Regions from separate parts of the Soonwooa sp. genome, predicted to be linked through region 2. Evidence: riboswitches for the same ligand, from Rfam matches in the RefSeq annotation. Region 2 holds a riboswitch; each other region holds the start of a gene.

Region 1 (2,271 bases), on a different contig from region 2:
CTTTTTCTTTTTCTTCACCGAAATACTGTTTCAACCGAACTTCATTGGCGTAGGCCGTATGAATTAGTCGAATTGGATATGCGAACTGATTTAATTTTAATTCTAAAAATCCTTCTAGAGAATTTATAATTTTGAAATTTTCTACTTCAAATTCTTGAATTTTAGCTTGAGGATGTCCGATAAGAATAATGCCGCATTCGCGAGCCAAAGGATCTGGCGCATTAATCAAATTGGGAGAATCGTGATTTCCTGCAATGGCGATTACGGGACGTTTTCCGTTGTTTGACAGTCGTTTTAAAGTTTTATAAAAAAGTTCAACCGCCTCAACACTTGGATTGAAATTATCGAACAAATCGCCCGCAATAATTACCATGTTAACCTTGTGTTCATCAGCGATTTCGATGATTTCATTCATCACCGAAATTTGCTCCTCCAATCGTGAAAATCGGTCTAGGCGTTTTCCTAAATGCCAATCGGCAGTATGTAAAATTTTCATGATTCGCTATCTTGTTGTTGATTCTCCTTCTCAATAAAACTGGCTCTAATTTCTTTTAATCTAGCTTTTCGTTTTTCTTCGGATTCTTGAGTTTTCCTCTTCTTTTGGTCGATTTTTTTCTTGTGCGCTTTTCGGTTGGCATCCGTATTTCTGCTCATTTTTAAGCCTATTTAATGAAGCTAAGATAGTGAAGTTTAAAAGGAAAATAAAAAGGAAATCCGTAAAACTAAAGTTTTGTTTTTGTACTTCGTATGCCTTGAATAGTCTTTTAAATGTCAGATTTTCAATCTATTATATATGAAGTGATTTTTGTCACGTTAAAAAAATTTCGTCAAAAAATTTATTCTGCCTAAGTTTGTAGCATGATTGCGAATTGTTGTCATACTTATTAAGAAAGACGGAGGGATCTGACCCATTGATGTCTTAACAACCTGCCAAAATATGGTAAGGTGTTACATTCAGCCTTTGAAAAAAGGAAAAATAAGTTGAAATACGATATTTGTCGGGTATTTAGGATGCCTGTCTATAATAACTTCTTTCAGCTTTGGCTGGAAGAAGTTTTTTTTGCTCTAAACTTAAAAGTAAATTTTTAAAATATGAAATCTAAAATTAATTTTAATCGAGGAAAACAAGTCGTTGTTACGACAGCTGTTGTTTTCTTTTCAGGAGTTTATTCTATTCAAGCTCAAGAAGTTGCAAAACCCAAAGATACAACTTCTGCTAAGCATATTGAGGAAGTGGTGATTGTTGGCTCTAGAAGTGGAGGACGATCAAAAGCAGATAGTCCTGTTCCTGTCGATGTGTTTAACCTAAAAGGTTTGCAAGAGTCGTTGCCACAGACTAACATCAACCAAATTCTTAATTCGATTGCGCCGTCTTTTACATCGACTATTCAGACCAATGCTGATGGAACGGATCACTTGGATCCTGCGCAGTTACGCGGTTTGGGACCAGACCAAACTTTAGTTTTGATTAATGGAAAACGAAGACATACTTCCGCTTTAATCAATGTAAATGGGACGCCAGGAAGAGGAACTGTTGGGACAGACCTTAATGCAATTCCAGCTTTTGCGCTTAACAGAATCGAAGTTCTTCGCGATGGTGCATCAGCGCAATATGGATCGGACGCGATTGCAGGAGTGCTCAACTTGCAATTGAAACGTGATACTGGAAAATTGACTGGACAGTTTAATTATGGAGGTTATTTGACACCGACTGCTAACGATCACACGGGGAATTATGATGGACAACAATTTCAAGTGGACTTGAATTATGGCAACAAAATCGGCAGCAAAGGCGGTTTTTATAATTTAACTTGGTCTTCACAATTCCGTGAACCAACAAGAAGAGCAGGTACAGAAAGTGATCCTATCTACAATGCCTATAATGCTATCGAAAAAAGAGCTGCTGAAAATGGTGTGAACTTGGCGTCTTATTTTAGCAATATTGGACAATTGAAAGGTTCAGCTGGTGAACAAGATTTTGTGAATTTAATACATCAATATGCGCAAGATGTTAGCTATTTCGGTGGCGATTTGCAGTCGAAAATCCAGTCTGCTAATAGTATTTCTGCGTTGCAATCGGTTTTAAATCCGAGTTCTTTTACAAAAGATCAACTGAATTATTTTACCGATCAAGAGTTGGCATATCGCGGTTTAACAAGAAAAGATTTTAACATGCAAGTTGGACAGTCCAAACTTAATAGCCATCAAATATTTGCAAATGTTGAAGTACCAATAAGTGATGACTGGAAGGTCTACACTTTCGGTGGATAT
Region 2 (2,271 bases):
GACGAGTAATTTTATGAAGCTTAATATTAAAAACGAAACTGGAAGACTAAAATCTGTTGTTTTGGGGCAACCAAATTCCATTGGTGGCATACCAAGATTGGAGGAAAGTTATGATGCAAAATCCTACAATTCTATTCTGAAGAATATTTATCCTAAAGAAGTCGATATTGTTTCGGAGATGACGGCTTTCGAAGAGGTGCTTCTAAAACACAATGTCAAAGTTTATCGTCCAGAAGTTATTGAAGATTATAACCAAGTTTTTGCACGTGACGTCGCTTTTGTTATTGATGATAAAATGATTATTTCTAACATTATCGAAGATCGCGCTGATGAGCAGGAAGCTTATCGTAAAATTTTCGAAAAAGTAGCTTGGCGGAATATCATTAATTTGCCAGAAACTGCTCATATCGAAGGCGGAGACGTGATTGTTTGGGACGATTTCATTTTTATCGGGACTTGTTATAGTCAGGATTACAGAAGTTTTAAAACCGCTAGAACTAACGAATATGCCATCGAAATTCTAAAAGAATATTTTCCAAAAAAACGTATCCTCGATTTTGAATTAAAGAAAAACGATACCGAACCTTATAAAGGAATTTTACATTTGGATTGTACATTTAATCCGATTGGGAAGGATAAATGCATTATTTACAAAGATGGTTTTGTAGACGAAAGCGATTATCAATTAATTGTTGATATTTTTGGAGAAGAAAACTGTTTCCATGTTGATGATCAGGAGATGTTTGAGATGGTTCCTAATGTATTTTCAATTTCGCCAGAAGTGGTTGTTTCGGATAAAACTTTTACAAGAATGAACAATCATCTTCGTGATGTTTGGGGAATTACGGTGGAAGAAATCCCGTACAGAGAAATCTCTAAAATGGGCGGTTTGTTGCGTTGTTCTACTATGCCTTTGGTGAGAGAATAAAAATTTTTCTTGCAGATTCAAAAATTAGTTAATACTTTTGTTTTGTAATTCTGAAATAAGAATTACACTTATCCAGAAAGATGGAGGGAATTGACCCGATGAAATCTTGGCAACCTGCAAATGTAAGGTGCCGCATTCAACCTCAAGATTTGAGGAAAGATAAGTCAGAGACACTTTTTGAAAAGTATTATTAAAAATATTCAAAAAACTCTTTCGACTTGTCGGAAGAGTTTTTATTTTTCCGGCAATTGCTCGACATCTTGGATAAGTTTTTAGTTGATTAACGATTTAAAATTTATACAAAATGAGCAATTTAAAATTCGAAACTTTACAAGTGCACGCAGGACAAACCGTTGACAGAGATACAAACAGTCGCGCAGTTCCTCTTTATCAAACAACTTCTTATACTTTTAATGATGCGCAACATGCTGCGGATCTTTTCGGTCTCAAAGCTTTCGGAAATATCTACACCCGATTAATGAATCCCACAACTGACGTTTTCGAAAAAAGAATTGCCGCTTTGTATGGAGGCGTTGGCGCTTTGTCGGTTTCTTCTGGACACGCTGCTCAGTTTATCGCGATTACTAATATTTTGCAAAATGGTGATAATTTCGTGACATCGCCTTATTTGTATGGAGGAAGTCACAACCAATTTAAAGTGAGTTTTGCAAAATTTGGAATCGAAGCACGTTTTGCAAAAGACGACAATCCTGAAGATTTTGAAGCTTTAATTGATGAAAATACCAAAGCTTTGTATGTCGAGACCATAGGAAATCCGACGCTGAATGTAGCTGATTTCGAGGCTATTGCAGCTGTCGCTGGAAAGCATAACATTCCGTTGATTGTTGATAATACTTTTGGAGCTGGTGGATATTTGTTTAACCCATTTGAGCATGGTGCAAGCATCATTGTTGAATCGGCGACTAAATGGATTGGCGGTCATGGTACAAGTGTTGGCGGCGTTATTGTAGATTCTGGAAAGTTTGATTGGGCAAATGGGAAATTCCCGTTGTTGTCTCAACCATCGGCTGGTTATCATGATTTGGTGTTTACAGATGTTTTTGGTGTCAATTCAGATTTTGGGAATATTGCATTTATCATTAAAGCTAGAGTAGAAGGTCTTAGAGATTTTGGTCCTGCGATTTCGCCGTTTAATTCTCATCAGTTGTTGTTAGGTTTAGAAACTTTATCACTTCGTTTAGAAAGAACAGTTTCTAACGCACAAAAGTTAGCAGAGTTTTTAGAAAATCATCCAAATGTCGAAAAAGTAATTTATCCAGGACTTGAAAGTTTCACTGATAAGGAAAATGCAAAAAAATATCTAAAACGAGGTTTTGGAGGTG
Region 3 (2,271 bases), on a different contig from region 2:
ACTAAAACGCAAATCAAAAGCAACCAAATATAATAAGATTGGCTAATAAGTTGGATGTAGTCAATCTTATTTTTTCCAAAGCTCACCAAGATTAATACCTGCGCACCGTACGGAATAATACCTTGGATAATACATGAGAAAATGTCCAATACCGAAGCCATTTTTCGAGGTTCAAACTCATAATGCTCAGAAATTGGTTTTGCAACTTTTCCCGTTATCAAAATCGCAATCGTATTATTTGCAATACAAGCATCAACAAGACTTACCAAAACGCCCATTCCCAACATTGCAGAAAATCTCGATTTTATCGATTTTAAAATTTTATTTAAAAGAAATCGTATACCACCCGCATATTCGATAATTGCAGCTAAACCGCCTGTTAATAAGGATAGAAGGAATATCTCAGTCATCGAAGTAAAACCATTATAACTTTCCTTTGCAAAACTTAACAAGTCCATACTGTTATTTGATAGACCGATAATTCCTGACACGACAACACCAATTAATAAAACGAAAAAAACATCAACGCCTGCAAATGCCAAACCTATAACCAAAATGTACGGAATTAAAAGATAAAAACTGCCGCTTTGTCTAGATAAATCCTGTATTTGGGTAACTTCCGAATTATTAAAAAGTAGAATAAAAATCGTTATTAAAAATGCTGGCGCTGCAATCCAAAGATTAGTTCGGAATTTATCAGACATTTTACTTCCCAAAGATTGTGCAGCAGCAATTGTCGTGTCAGAAATCACCGAAAGATTATCTCCAAACATTGCGCCTGTCAATAGTGACGCTGCGATGAGGTTAACATCGGCGCCACTTTTTGTTGCCAATTCGATAGCGATGGGACCAAGTGCTACAATGCTGCCAACCGAAGTACCGGACGCCAAAGATAAAAACGAAGCCAATATAAAAATACCAAGCGCAATATAATTAACAGGAATATATTCTAAACCTAAATTTACGATAGCATCAACGCTTCCCGACGCTTTAGAAACGGTAGAAAACGCGCCTGCCAAAAGATAAATAACGCACATAGTTAACACATTTTTATCACCCAAACCTTTCAGAAATTCGTCCATTTTTGTTTTAAATGGAAGTTTGATGATTAGAAAAGCAGTGATAATTCCTAGTGCCATGGCAATAGGAGAGGGCAAGGCATAAAAGTCGTTAAGATAAATTCCTGCTCCTAAAAAACTTAGGACAAATACTAAAAAAGGAATCAAGCTGATAAAGCTTTCGCGAGGTTTATGTTCTGTTGTCATACGTCGTTATTTGGCGAAGTCAGCAGAAGATAGTGCAACATTTTTTCCAAAAATTGGCTTATCGTTTTAGCACCTTGCTTGTTTTGCAGGTTGCTACCTCTGCTGAGGTTCGTGATAAAAGTGTGACAAAAATAGGTGTAAAAACTTAAAGTACCAAATCGTTACGAAATCTTAGACCATTTGTTTTTGCCTTTATATTGTCTAATGTAGAAGTTTTTCATGCTTTGATGATTGGGATGGACAAGAAGTGCATCTTTCTCTAAAAGTTGTTCTACAGCGAGTTTCGCCAATTTTATAATTTGCGAATCCGTCATGAGGTTTAACTTTTTAAAATCGACAACACCACTTTGTTGTGTCCCCAAAATGTCGCCTGGACCTCGAAGTTCCATATCAACTTCGGAGATTTTGAAACCGTCATTGGTTTCGCACATCGTTTTGATGCGTTTGCGACTTTCCGCAGAAAGTTTGTCAGACGTCATCAAGATACAATAACTCTGTTCAGCGCCTCGACCAACGCGTCCACGCAGCTGATGAAGTTGAGAAAGTCCAAATCTTTCGGCGCTTTCGATAACCATAACTGAGGCATTCGGGACATTAACGCCAACTTCGATAACGGTTGTTGCAACCATAATTTGTGCGTTTCCCGAAGCAAAATATTGCATCGCTTGGTCTTTTTCATCGGGCTTCATTCGGCCATGAAGCATTGCGATATTATAACTTTTGAAATGGTTAAGAATATGGTCAAAACCATCCTGTAAGTTTTTGTAGTCTAAAGTTTCAGATTCTTCGATTAATGGATAAACGAAATAAACTTGACGTCCTTTTTTTAACTCTTCGTGGCAAAAGTTGTAAACATAAGCGCGGTCTTTTTCGCGACGGTGTGCTGTGACAATAGGTTTTCTACCAACTGGCATTTCGTCAATCACGGATACATCAAGGTCAGAATAAAAACTCATCGCCAAAGTTCTTGGGATTGGCGTTGCCGTCATCACCAAAATATGTGGCG

The links. A riboswitch is a leader RNA that binds a small molecule or an ion and turns the genes downstream of it on or off. The one in region 2 is predicted to bind S-adenosylmethionine.
Region 1: another riboswitch for S-adenosylmethionine. It lies ahead of RT037_RS06005 (TonB-dependent receptor plug domain-containing protein); the one in region 2 lies ahead of RT037_RS00795 (O-acetylhomoserine aminocarboxypropyltransferase/cysteine synthase).
Region 3: another riboswitch for S-adenosylmethionine. It lies ahead of RT037_RS11570 (Na+/H+ antiporter NhaC family protein); the one in region 2 lies ahead of RT037_RS00795 (O-acetylhomoserine aminocarboxypropyltransferase/cysteine synthase).

Annotation. Positions count from the first base shown of each region.
Region 1 is NZ_DAMBQF010000007.1:93,507-95,777, forward strand. It holds gene RT037_RS05995 (exonuclease subunit SbcD) at 1-496, opposite strand, end outside; gene RT037_RS06000 (hypothetical protein) at 493-654, opposite strand; SAM riboswitch class I at 879-983, shown strand; gene RT037_RS06005 (TonB-dependent receptor plug domain-containing protein) at 1,093-2,271, shown strand, end outside.
Region 2 is NZ_DAMBQF010000001.1:174,864-177,134, reverse strand. It holds gene RT037_RS00800 (dimethylarginine dimethylaminohydrolase family protein) at 14-928, shown strand; SAM riboswitch class I at 994-1,094, shown strand; gene RT037_RS00795 (O-acetylhomoserine aminocarboxypropyltransferase/cysteine synthase) at 1,233-2,271, shown strand, end outside.
Region 3 is NZ_DAMBQF010000028.1:32,445-34,715, forward strand. It holds gene RT037_RS11570 (Na+/H+ antiporter NhaC family protein) at 1-1,265, opposite strand, end outside; SAM-I-IV-variant riboswitch at 1,296-1,388, opposite strand; gene recG (ATP-dependent DNA helicase RecG) at 1,427-2,271, opposite strand, start outside.